Regions from separate parts of the Aeromicrobium halocynthiae genome, predicted to be linked through region 2. Evidence: predicted binding sites of a transcription regulator. Region 2 holds the regulator's gene; the other holds the start of a gene.
The links. The regulator LexA, encoded in region 2, represses DNA repair genes until DNA is damaged. The targets are predictions, from matches to a motif close to TCGAACANNTGTTCGA.
Positions count from the first base shown of each region.

Region 1: a site for LexA is predicted at 2,454-2,469, ahead of ABD213_RS04740 (HNH endonuclease signature motif containing protein). Genes of this name have one in related genera too.

Region 1 is NZ_BAAAPY010000002.1:142,623-148,477, reverse strand. It holds gene ABD213_RS04755 (pseudouridine-5'-phosphate glycosidase) at 1-691, opposite strand, end outside; gene dcd (dCTP deaminase) at 699-1,274, opposite strand; gene ABD213_RS04745 (enoyl-CoA hydratase-related protein) at 1,329-2,198, shown strand; gene ABD213_RS04740 (HNH endonuclease signature motif containing protein) at 2,473-3,618, shown strand; tRNA gene ABD213_RS04735 (tRNA-Gly) at 3,758-3,828, opposite strand; gene ABD213_RS04730 (SGNH/GDSL hydrolase family protein) at 3,984-4,802, shown strand; gene ABD213_RS04725 (SGNH/GDSL hydrolase family protein) at 4,863-5,573, shown strand; gene ABD213_RS04720 (hypothetical protein) at 5,753-5,855, shown strand, end outside.
Region 2 is NZ_BAAAPY010000006.1:138,182-144,036, forward strand. It holds gene hflX (GTPase HflX) at 1-586, shown strand, start outside; gene ABD213_RS10100 (ATP-dependent DNA helicase) at 659-2,623, shown strand; gene lexA (transcriptional repressor LexA) at 2,675-3,481, opposite strand; gene ABD213_RS10110 (LysM peptidoglycan-binding domain-containing protein) at 3,787-4,173, shown strand; gene ABD213_RS10115 (type 1 glutamine amidotransferase) at 4,358-5,059, shown strand; gene ABD213_RS10120 (hypothetical protein) at 5,088-5,855, opposite strand, start outside.

The sequences.
Region 1 (5,855 bases), on a different contig from region 2:
GCAGCGGGTTGGCGACGACGATCCCCTCGCACATCTCCAGCTGCTCGCGCGACTCCATCACCGCGGCGACGGCTGTGGCGTCGGGGACCGACCAGTCGAGCCGGTGGCCCGACGACGACAGCCAGAACCCGGGGAACTCCGCCGTGCCGTAGCCGATCACGGGGATGCCGAAGCTCTCGAAGCGCTCGAGCGTCGCAGGGATGTCGAGGATGGACTTGACGCCGGCCGAGACCACCGTGATGGGGACGCCGGAGAGCGTCTTGAGGTCCGCGGACTCGTCCCAGGTCTGCGCGGCTCCGCGGTGCACGCCGCCCAACCCACCGGTGGCGAAGACCCGAACCCCTGCGAGGTCGGCGATGAACGACGTGGAGGCGACCGTCGTCGAGCCGCTGCCAGCACGCGCGAGGACGATCGGCAGGTCGCGCGTGCTCAGCTTGGGCAGGTCCTCCTCGACGAGTCGCGCGAGGGAGTCGTCGTCGAGCCCGACGCGCATGTGGCCGTCGAGCACGGCGACCGTGGCGGGGACGGCCCCGTGGCCGCGCACGAGCGACTCGAAGCCGCGGGCCGCGTCGAGGGCCTCCTCACGCGGGAGGCCGTGGGAGATGATCGTCGACTCGAGCGCCACGACGGGGGTGCCCGACGACAGGGCATCGGCCACCTCGGGTCTGACGATCAGTGGTGCGTCGGACATGTGGTGCTCAGATCGTGGTCTGGTGGAAGTTGGCGTGCGACCGGGAGGCGGTGGGGCCGCGCTGTCCCTGGTAGCGCGAGCCGTACTTCTGTGATCCGTAGGGATGCTCCGCGGCGGAGGACAGCCGGAAGAAGCACAGCTGACCGATCTTCATCCCCGGGTACAGCTTGATCGGCAACGTGGCGACGTTGGCGAGCTCCAGCGTGACGTGCCCCGAGAAGCCCGGGTCGATGAAGCCCGCGGTCGAGTGGGTCAGGAGACCGAGCCGGCCGAGGGAGGACTTGCCCTCCAGCCGCGCGGCGATGTCGTCGGGGAGCGTGACGGTCTCGTAGGTGGAGCCGAGCACGAACTCGCCCGGGTGCAGCACGAAGGTCTCGTCGCCGTCGACCTCGATCGCACGCGTGAGGTCGCTCTGGTCCGCCGCCGGGTCGATGTGGGGGTACTTGTGGTTGTCGAAGACGCGGAAGAACTTGTCGAGCCGCACGTCGATGCTGGACGGCTGGATCATCGCTCGCTCGAGCGGATCGAGGCGCACCCGGTCGGCGTCGAGCTCGGCGAGGATGTCGCGGTCGGAGAGGAGCACGCGGTCACTGTACCCAGCGGATCGGCCCACGGTGGCGGCTATGGTGGCCGCCTCATGTCCGATCACGCGTACGCCCAGATCCGCTACGAGCTCTCCGACCACGTCCTCGTGGTCACGCTCGACCGTCCCGGGCGTCGCAACGCCTTCACCCCCGTCATGGCCGACGAGCTGGTGGACGCGTTCGCCCGCGCCGACGCCGACGACGACGTCCGCGCGGTCGTCCTGACCGGTGCGGGCGACCACTTCTGCGCCGGAGCGGACCTGCAGGGCGGGGAGAGCGCGTTCGACTCCTCGGGGCGGCCGAGCACGGAGGACCTGGCGGGACGCGTCTCCCTCGCCGTCTACCGCTCGCTGAAGCCCGTGATCGTGGCCTTCGAAGGCGTCGCGGTGGGCGTCGGTATCACGATGGCGCTCCCCGCGGACCTGCGCATCGCCTCGACCCACAGCCGGTTCGGGTTCGTGTTCGTGCGCCGTGGCATCGTGCTCGAGGGCGCCGCCGGCTGGTTCCTGCCCCGACTCGTCGGCGTCGGCAAGGCCCTGGAGTGGAACGTCACCGGCCGACTCGTGGAGGCCGACGAGGCGCTGACCGCGGGCCTGCTCACCGAGCTTTGCGAGCCCGGGGAGGTGCTTCCCCGCGCGATGGAGATCGCGCGGGAGATCGCCGAGAACGCCGCCCCGGTCGCGGTGGCGCTCACGCGTCGCCTCATCTGGTCCGGGCTCGGCCAGGCGCACCCGATGGACGCCCACCAGGTCGACTCCGCCGTCCTCGCCGAGCGCGGCGCCTCCCCCGACGCTCGCGAGGGCGTCACGTCGTTCCTGGAGAAGCGGCCCGCAGAGTTTCCCGACCGCGTCTCGACCGACCTGCCTCCGACGGGCGGCTGGTGGGAGGAGCGGGAGTACCAGGAGCCGGACGCGTCCACCTGAGTCGGAAGCGAGCCGAGACGTGCGCAGCCAGCAGTGCTGGACGCCCTCGTGCCCGACGTGAGGGCGCGGGCGTCGAGCCTTCCAGAACGCGCGCCCACCAGGGCCGACCCGAACCACCCCCACCCACGGTGGTCTGGGGGTCCCCCCTGCGCGGAGTGCTCGGGGGCGTAGCGCGGAGCGCGCCGAAGGCGCTGGTCCGCGCGCATCGAGGCCACGCCCGGACTCTGCGGACTCTCCAAAACCGACTGTCGGTGGTCGAGCGTATGTTTGATTCATGGACATCGGGGAGAGCACGAGCGAGGAGGCCATGGTCATGGCTGCTCGCACGGCGGCTCGGGGTGAGGCGGCAGTGTATTCGGCGATGCTCGCGTTCCGCGACGCCGAGGAGGCGCGGATCAGCCGGCTGGACTCCCCGATGCGGCAAATGGTGGAGCGCTCGGCGATCCCGATGACGATCGGTCAGGCCATGGGACTCTCGGAGAACCAGGTCTGGTCCCGCCTCGCGACCGCCGACCGGATGGTCGCCCACGCGCCCACCTGCTGGGCCGCGTTCACCGAGGGGCTCATCGATGCCGCCCGCGTTCGCGAGATCTCCACGGGATTGGACCGGCTGGAACGGGAGTCCTCGTGGGCGCTGCTCGACGAGAAGGCCCTCGCCTACGCCACCACCCACACCACTGCTGAGCTGCGGGCCTGGATCAAGCGGTTCGTCACCCGCATCGAGCCCGACGAAGCGCTCGAGCGGGCCGAGAAGGCCCGCGCCCAGCGCCACGTGTCCCTGCACCACCTCGAGGACGGCATGTCCTGGCTCTCGGCCTACCTGCCGTCGCACCAGGCAGCGGCGGTGATGAAGCGCCTCGACCGCGCCGCACGCATCCCCGTCGACGACGAGGACGACCGCACGTTGCCGCAGCGGACCGCCGACCTGTTCGTCTCCTGGCTCACCCACGGCGACACCACCGCAGAGCCCACCATCGGTGGCGACGTCGCGGTGATGATCGAGGCCGACGTCCTCACCGGACTCATCGACGGCCACGCCCAATCCAGTGATGGCGAATGGTCCGTCCCCGCATCGTGGATCCTCGAGAACATCGACCCCGACGACACCTTCTGGCACCGCATCATCACCGATCCCGTCACCAGCGACGTTCTCGCTCACGACTACGTCGGACGGTTCGCCCCCGAGACCCTCGCCAAGGCCATCAGGTTCAGGGACGGCGTCTGCCGAGCACCCGGATGCCGGGTCCCCGCCGAACGATGCGACCTCGACCACCGAGAACCCTGGCCCACCGGGGCGACCAACGGATCGAACATGTGGGCACTGTGCAGGAGACACCACTCCATGAAGGGCCACGACGTCCTGCGATGGATCCTGCCCACCGGCCGCCAAGTCTCCGCCGAAGCCGCCCTCACTGGCTGAGCTACGCCCGACGACCGATCGGGCAAAAGATGGCTTCACGACCGAGCGATGCCGCGCTCGGAGCCGATGACAGGATCCCTCGCAACGCGCTCCGCGCGAGGAGGTGGGGATCCCGACAGCGTCTCCTCGCTGCGCTCGGAGCCGATGACGGGAATCGAACCCGCGTATCTTGCTTGGGAAGCAAGCGCTCTGCCATTGAGCTACATCGGCGAACGGCCTCACTGTAGCCGACGGGTGAACGTCGCGATCCGGGCGCGTCCGAGCGGCATCGGCGGTGTTCCCCGGCGATGACGATCCCTTGAACACGTCATGTCGACGCCGAGCCGCCGACGACGCCCGCGAGCCGGGGCTCTACGGTCATGCCCATGACGCAGCCGCTGACCCTCCCGGCCGTCCCGTCGTCGACCCCCGCTCCGGACTCCCCCGCAGCCTGGACGACCCGGACCATCACGTTCCCGTCGCCGCCGCAGGCCACCGCGCCGGTGCCCACCGACCGTCCCGGCGACTTCAGCTACTCCAACCTCAGCGGCCGTCCCTCCGGCTCGATCGTCCGCGCCCTCGGCACCGTCGTCCCAGGGGTGCGCAGCATCATCGACGACATCGCTCCCTTCGCCTCCTGGTGGGAGCAGCGCAACCGAGAAGCCGTCGGGTCCGGTCGTCCGCTGTGGATCGTGCTCGGCGACTCCCTCTCCCAGGGCATCGGCGCCACCTCTCCCGACCGGGGCTGGGTCGGCCGCCTTGCCGACGACCCGCCCGCGTTGCTGCGCGGCATGGAGGTCGTCAACCTCTCCTTCAACGGGGCCCGCGCCATCGACGTGCTCGAGCGCCAGCTCGACGTGTGCGACGACCTGCGCCGTCACCACGACGTCGCCCGCGTGACCATGCTGATCGGCAACAACGACCTCATGAAGCCGAGCTGGTGCCGCGAGCTGCCCGCCACGCTGCATCGGCTGCTCGACGCCATCCCTCAGGGCACCGTCGTCGGCCGACAGCCCGGGATGCAACGCACCGCGCGGCTGTTCAACCGGATGGTCGAGGTCGCCGCCGCCCGTCGCGGGCTGCACGTCGCCGACTTCCGCATCCCGCACCTGCGTGACTTCGCCGGCCGTCTCGGGCGCGACTTCTTCCATCCCAACGACCGCGGCTACGCCGAGATGGCCGCAGCGGCCCGCCTCACCGTCTGAGTCCCCAGGCGCCGGCGAGACTGGTCGGCGGGACCAGCGGCTCGGTGCTTCACTGGGCGGATGGACCCGGAGACGGCCTTCACCTACTCCAACCTCAGCGGCAGGCCCCCCGGTCCGATCGTCTCCGCCCTCGCCAAGGTGTCGTCCGGGGTCCGGTCGGTGCAGGAGCAGGTCGAGCCGTACGCCCACGCCTGGCAGGAGCACAATCGCGGCGCGGTCGGCGAGGTCGCCGCCGGACGCCCCTGGTGGGCGGTGCTGGGCGACTCGATGTCGCAAGGCATCGGTGCGAGCGCCCATGACCGCGGCTGGGTCGGGCGCCTCGCGCCGCAGGTGGGTCTGCCCTCGGTCAACCTCTCCTTCAACGGCGCCCGGATCGCCGACGTCCTGGAGCGCCAGCTCCCCGCCATGGAGGACCTCGCTGCCCAGCACCGCAGTCCCGCCGCGCTCGTCACCCTCATGATCGGCAACAACGACATGATCAGCCGCCGCTGGCGCAGGGAGATCCCTCGAGCGATGCGCGACCTCCTGCTCCGCATCCCCCGCGGCACCGTCGTCGCCACCCAGCCCGCCGCACACGGCGCGGCGCTCACCGTCAACGAGGCCATCGACGAGATCGCTGCCACCGGACGCATCCAGGTGGCGGAGTTCCGCGTCCCTCACATGCGGTCCTGGCGCGGCTGGGTCGCCGCGGACCGCTTTCACCCCAACGACGAGGGGTACGCCGCGATGGCCGAGGTCATGGCCGGCGCCGTTGCGGGCCCCTGGTCCTGACGCCTCCCTCCGCCCATGGGTGAGAAGTCCCTGAGAGATTCGGTACGGACGCGTTCCTCACCCGGCGGACGTCGCACAGTGACCTCACGCTGAGCCTGTGAACGACGACGCGAGAGAGGCGACGCTGCTGCGGGAGGCGCGCCTCGGAGACCGCACAGCCTTCGACGGCATCGTGCCCCGTGCTCGGCGCCTCGGGCCACGCCCAGCGCATCGCCGGGACCGACGTGATCGAGGTGCGCGCCGCGATCGACCTGCGGGCCGACGCCGACCTCGTCCACGAGG
Region 2 (5,855 bases):
CGGGGTGCTCGTCGAGGACGCCCTGTTCGCCACGCTGGATCCGACGACACGCCGCACCCAGACCTCCGACGGTCGCGTCTACACCCTCAGCGACACCGTCGGGTTCGTCCGCCACCTGCCGCACCAGCTCGTCGAGGCGTTCCGGTCCACGCTGGAGGAGGTGGCCGACGCCGACCTCGTCCTGCACGTCGTCGACGGCTCCCATCCCGACCCTCGCGGCCAGGTCGCGGCGGTGCGGGAGGTCTTCGCCGACATCGGCGCCACGGGGGTGCCGGAGATCATCGTCGTCAACAAGGCCGACGCCGCCGACGAGCTCGCCGTCAAGGAGCTCCTGGCGGCCGAGCCGCACGCGGTGCTCGTCAGTGCGCGCACGGGGGAGGGCATCGAGGAGCTCCTCCTGGCGGTCGAGGCGGACCTGCCGCGCCCTGCGGTGCTCGTCGACCTCGTCGTCCCGTACGCCCGCGGCGACCTCCTCAGCCAGGTGCACGAGCAGGGCGACATCGAGACGCTGGAGCACGGCGCTCACGGCACCCACCTCGTGGCGCGGGTGCCCGAGGACCTCGCGCACCAGCTGCAGCACGCCTGAGCGGCCCTCGTCGCCTGCTGCGCTGTGGACGCCCGGGCCGGGTCACGCGGGTGCTGACCTAGGCTTCCGTGCATGCCTGAGCCGACGACTGCTCCGACCGTGCGGCCCACCGTGCGTACCGTCCTCGACGCCGCCGTCGACGCCGTCGGCGGCAGCGAACGGCCCGGCCAGGTGACGATGGCCGAGACCGTCGCGGAGGCGCTGGACCAGGAGCGACACCTGCTGGTGCAGGCGGGGACGGGCACCGGCAAGTCCCTCGGCTACCTCGTGCCGAGCATGCTGCACGGCGAGCGGGTCGTGATCGCGACGGCGACGCTCGCCCTGCAGCACCAGCTCATCGAGCGCGACATCCCCGCGCTGCGGTCGGCCGCTGCCTCGGTCGGTGCCGAGGTGCCGCACTGCGCGGTGGTCAAGGGCCGGGCCAACTACGCCTGCCTGCACCGGGTGCGCGAGGGCGTCCCGGACGACCAGGGGGTGCTCGTGGAGGTGCCCGAGGGCGAGCTGGGCGCGGAGGTCGTGACGCTGCGCCGCTGGGCCGAGGACCAGGCCGAGAAGGAGAGTGTCGGCGACCGCGACTCCGCCCCCGCGCACTCCGAGCGGGCGTGGCGCCAGATCAGCGTCAACCACCGCGAGTGTCTGGGCGCCACCCGCTGCTCCTACGCCGAGGAGTGCTTCGCCGAGCGTGCCCGCGACGACGCCGCGCAGGCCGACGTCGTCGTCACCAACCACGCGCTGCTGGCGATCGACGCGATCGACGGCGTCCCGATGTTGCCCGAGTACGACGCCGTGGTCGTCGACGAGGCCCACGAGCTGGCCGCGCGCGTCACGCAGGCTGCCACCGCGGAGCTCGACGCGGGCGCCGTCGAGCGCGCGGCGCGGCGCGCCCGCTCGCAGGTGCGGGGCGAACGTGCCGACCGTGCCGTCGACGACCTCACCGAGGCCGCCGACGCGCTCGGTGACGCGTTGAGCCACACGCAGGTGGGTCGGATCGAGCGAGCGGAGGAGGCGCTGTCCGAGGCCCTCGCGATGGTGCGCGACGCGGCCCGCAACGTGGTCTCCGCGCTGGTCAAGCCCGCCGACGAGAAGGACGGTGAGGACGCCGGCCGTCAGCAGGCCAAGGCGCAGCTGGAGGAGCTGCGCACGATCGCCGAGCGGATGGCTGCGGGCAAGGAGACGGAGGTGCTGTGGGTGGCAGAGACGCGCAGCGGCGCGCCGCTGCTGCGCATCGCGCCGATCGACGTCTCCCTCGCGCTGCGCGACCGACTGTTCGCCGAGAAGACCGTCGTGCTGACCTCGGCCACGCTGACCCTCGGCGGCGGGTTCGACCCGCTGGCGGTCTCGCTCGGCCTGCCTGCCGGGGACGAGGAGTCGTGGCGCGGCATCGACGTCGGCTCGCCCTTCGACTACGGCCGCCAGGGCATCCTCTACGTCGCCAAGCACCTGCCGGCTCCGGGCCGCGACGGGCTGCAGGAGGCGCAGCTGGACGAGATCGCCGCGCTCGTCGAGGCCGCCGGCGGACGCACCCTCGGGCTGTTCTCCTCGCGCCGGGCCGCCGAGGCCGCTGCCGCGGCGACGCGCGAGCGACTCCCGGACCTCGACATCTGGTGCCAGGGCGACGCGCAGCTGCCGGAGCTGGCGCGGCGATTCGCGGTGACGGACTCCACCTGCCTGTTCGGCACGTTGAGCCTGTGGCAGGGCGTCGACCTGCCGGGCTCGACGTGTCAGCTGGTGATCATCGACCGGGTGCCGTTCCCGCGCCCGGACGACCCACTCATGAGCGCCCGCCAGCGTCTGGTCGAGAAGCGCGGGGGCAACGGGTTCATGAGCGTCGCGGCGAGCCATGCCGCGCTGCTGCTGGCCCAGGGAGCCGGGCGGTTGATCCGCCGCGCCGACGACCGCGGGGTCGTGGCGGTCCTGGACCCCCGACTGGTCACCGCCCGGTACGGGTCGTTCCTGGCAGCGTCCCTGCCGCCGATGTGGCGCACCACCGACCGCGACGCCGTGCTCGGCGCGCTGCGACGACTCGACGAGTCCTGACGTCGCGGTCGGTGGGTCAGGGCTGACGCCCTGCGCTGGTCGGCCCCCGGGTCAGAGACGACGAAGGACCGCGGTGACCTTGCCCAAGATGGTGGCGTGGGTGCCGTCGATCGGGGAGTAGTTCTCGTTGTGCGGCATCAGCCAGGTGGCGCCGTCCTTGCGCTGGAACGTCTTGACGGTGGCCTCGCCGTCGAGCATGGCGGCCACGATCTCGCCGTTCTCGGCCATCGGCTGCTGGCGCACGACGACGAAGTCGCCCTCGCAGATCGCCGCGTCGATCATCGAGTCGCCCTGGACCTGCAGCAGGAACAGGGTGCCGTCGCCGACGATGGAGGCAGGAAGGGGAAGGACGTCCTCGACCCGCTCCTCGGCGAGGATCGGCCCGCCGGCGGCGATCGTGCCGACCATCGGGACGTACGTGGCGGCGGGGCGGGCGTCGCCGATGCCGGTGGAGTCGGCCTCGTCCTCCTCGGCCGGACCGAGCGTGCGACGGGCCTTGAGGACCTCGGGCAGGAAGATCTCCAGGGCACGCGGCCGGTTCGGGTCGCGCCGGACGTAGCCCAGACGCTCCAGGACGCGCAGCTGGTGCGCGACCGAGGACGTGCTGGCCAGGCCGACGGCGACACCGATCTCGCGCATGCTGGGCGGGTAGCCGTGCTTCTCGATCATCTCGCGCAGGAAGACGAGGATCTTCTGCTGCCGCTCGGTCAGGCCGGTCATCTCGTCGACCGGACCGTCGGGCAGCTCGCGCGGGGAGTTCTTGGAACCCTTCGGGCGGCCGCGGCGGGGTGCCTGGGCGGTCGTGCCCGCTGGCGTACCAGCCTCGGGGGAGTCGGAGGTCTTCGTGTCGTCGCTCATGTGATCACCGTAACGACCTCCACGGACAGATCCAAACATCTGTTCGATCGGCGTGTCGTGAACACGCCTCGCGAAACTTCTTGCGAAAAATTTCTGCCCGCGATTCCAGGCCTGATGGGGTCGATGTCGCTCCCGCGTTCGATTCGGGGCTGTTTTTGTCCGAGGTCTGTCGTAGTGTCGTACACGTGTTCGATCGAACGTCTGTTCCCCGTCGCACCACCCCGCGGCCCGGATCGAGTGACATCGCGGACCTCGGTCGGACACCTCACTCCACAGCACCCGTTCCCTTCCCCACGGAGGCACCCATGAGCACCATCACCCTCGCTCCCGGCCACTTCACCACTGCGCCCCGCACGTCGACGCGGCCCATCTCCTCGACCTCCGGCTCCGCCGGCGCGGTGCGCCTGACGCGTCGCGGTCGCCTCGTCGTGCTGGCAGCGGCCCTCGCCGTCATCGCCTTCGCCGTCGTGGCCCTCGGCCCGTCGGTCGTCGCCTCCGGTGAGCGGGGCGACGTCCCGGCCACCACGGTCGTGACGGTCCAGCCGGGCCAGACCCTCTGGCAGATCGCCGTCGAGGCCAACCCCACGGGCGACCCGCGCCGCACGGTCGACGACATCATGCGCATGAACGCGCTCTCCAGCGCCGGTGCCCTGCAGATGGGCCGCGAGCTCGCGGTGCCCGTCTACGAGTGAGGCACTCGAGAACGCTGTGAGGGGTGCGGCCCGAGCGGTCCGCACCCCTCACCGTGTCCGTTGTCGTGCGCGGATCGGGCTCTCTGTCGGGTTCACCTTTGCCGCCGCAGGCGTGACGTCCCCGCAGCCGGCGGTCCCGACCCTGCGCGCGTCGAGGCGACGAGCGGACGGGCATGATGACGCCATGCGCTTCCACGTCGTGGCCGACGACACCGATCGCGACGGCGGGTACGTCGTCGCTCGGCTGACCCAGCTCGGCTACCGCCCCGAGTGGCTCGACCGCGACGAGCTGCCGGTCTTCACCGATCTCGGCGAGTCGGCCCTCGTGCTGCTGCTCGGCTCCGAGCGCGGCGCCCACGAGCCTCGCTGGCAGGCGTCGGTCGAGGCCGAGGAGGCGCTCGTCCGTGCGGCGCTGCGCGCCGGCACCCCGGTGATGGGCATCTGCTTCGGCGCGCAGGTCCTCGCCCGCGCCCTCGGCGGCACCTCCTACCGGGGCGACGACCCCGAGGTGGGGTTCAAGCGGGTCGACACCGTCGACCCGGTCCTGTGCCCCGAGGGTCCCTGGGCGCAGTTCCACCGCGACGTCATGGTGCCGCCGCAGCAGGCCCGTGTCCTCGGCAGCAGCTGGTTCGGTCCGCAGTGCTTCACCGACGAGAGCCTCGGCACCCCGGCCATCGCGTGGCAGTTCCACCCTGAGGTGACGCCGCAGACCTATGCGCGGTGGGTCGACGAGGACGCCGACACCGTCCGACTGTCCGGCGCCGACCCGTCGCTGCTGAGGCGTCACGCCCTGCTGAGCGCGGGTCGTGCCGAGGCGTCGGCACACCAGCTCGTCGACGCCGCGCTGGCCTACCTGCGGGTGCGTCGGCCCTCACCGCAGACCTGAGGGCCACGTCGGCCGAGGACGCTCGCCCTCAGTCGCACGCCGCGGCGCGCAGGTCCGCCAGCGGTGTCATGGCGGTCAGTGCGGCGTCCTGCTCCTCGGATTCGACCTCCTCGAGAAAGCGCAGGTACTCCACGGCCGGCACTTCCTCCTCGGTAGGCCGCACGAAGCCGTCGGTGTAGAAGGCGCACTCGTCGGCGCCGACGAGGTCGGTGTCGACGAGCCACGTCTTCGGCGCGTCGATGCGGCCGAGGTCGTTCCCGCCGATGCCGATCGTGCGGCGCATGAGCACGATGCGCGGCTCGTCGACGTCACCGACGTAGTAGACCGCGTGCACCTCGAGCGTCACCAGCGGAGCGGGGGTGCCGGCGGCCTCGTCGGGGCTCCCTGCGTCGCCGGGCTCCTCGTCCGGGTCGACGTCCTCGGCAGCGGCCTCGGTGACCTGCCAGTCCGCGCTCACCACGACGGGCAGCTCGACCGGTTGGGCCTCGGCGTCGAAGAGGGAGACGAACAGCTGTGCGGTCGGAGGGCCGTCGGCGAGCAGCGGACTGGTCTCGACCTGCTCGGCGAAGGTGGGCCCGCCGATGCCGAGGTGGGTGCGTTGCACCTCGCTGGTCGGGCTCTCGGCCCACAGCGTCCGGTTGGTGAAGGCGTCGACGGCGAGGGCCCGGACGGTGTCGGCGGCGGTGCGCACGTCGACGGGGTCCATGCCCTCGGGCACGTCGGGCAGCTCGAGGCCACGCAGGCTGATGGCGTCGAGCTCGGTGATGCGCTGCAGGGCGTCGCCGGTGGGCTCGTC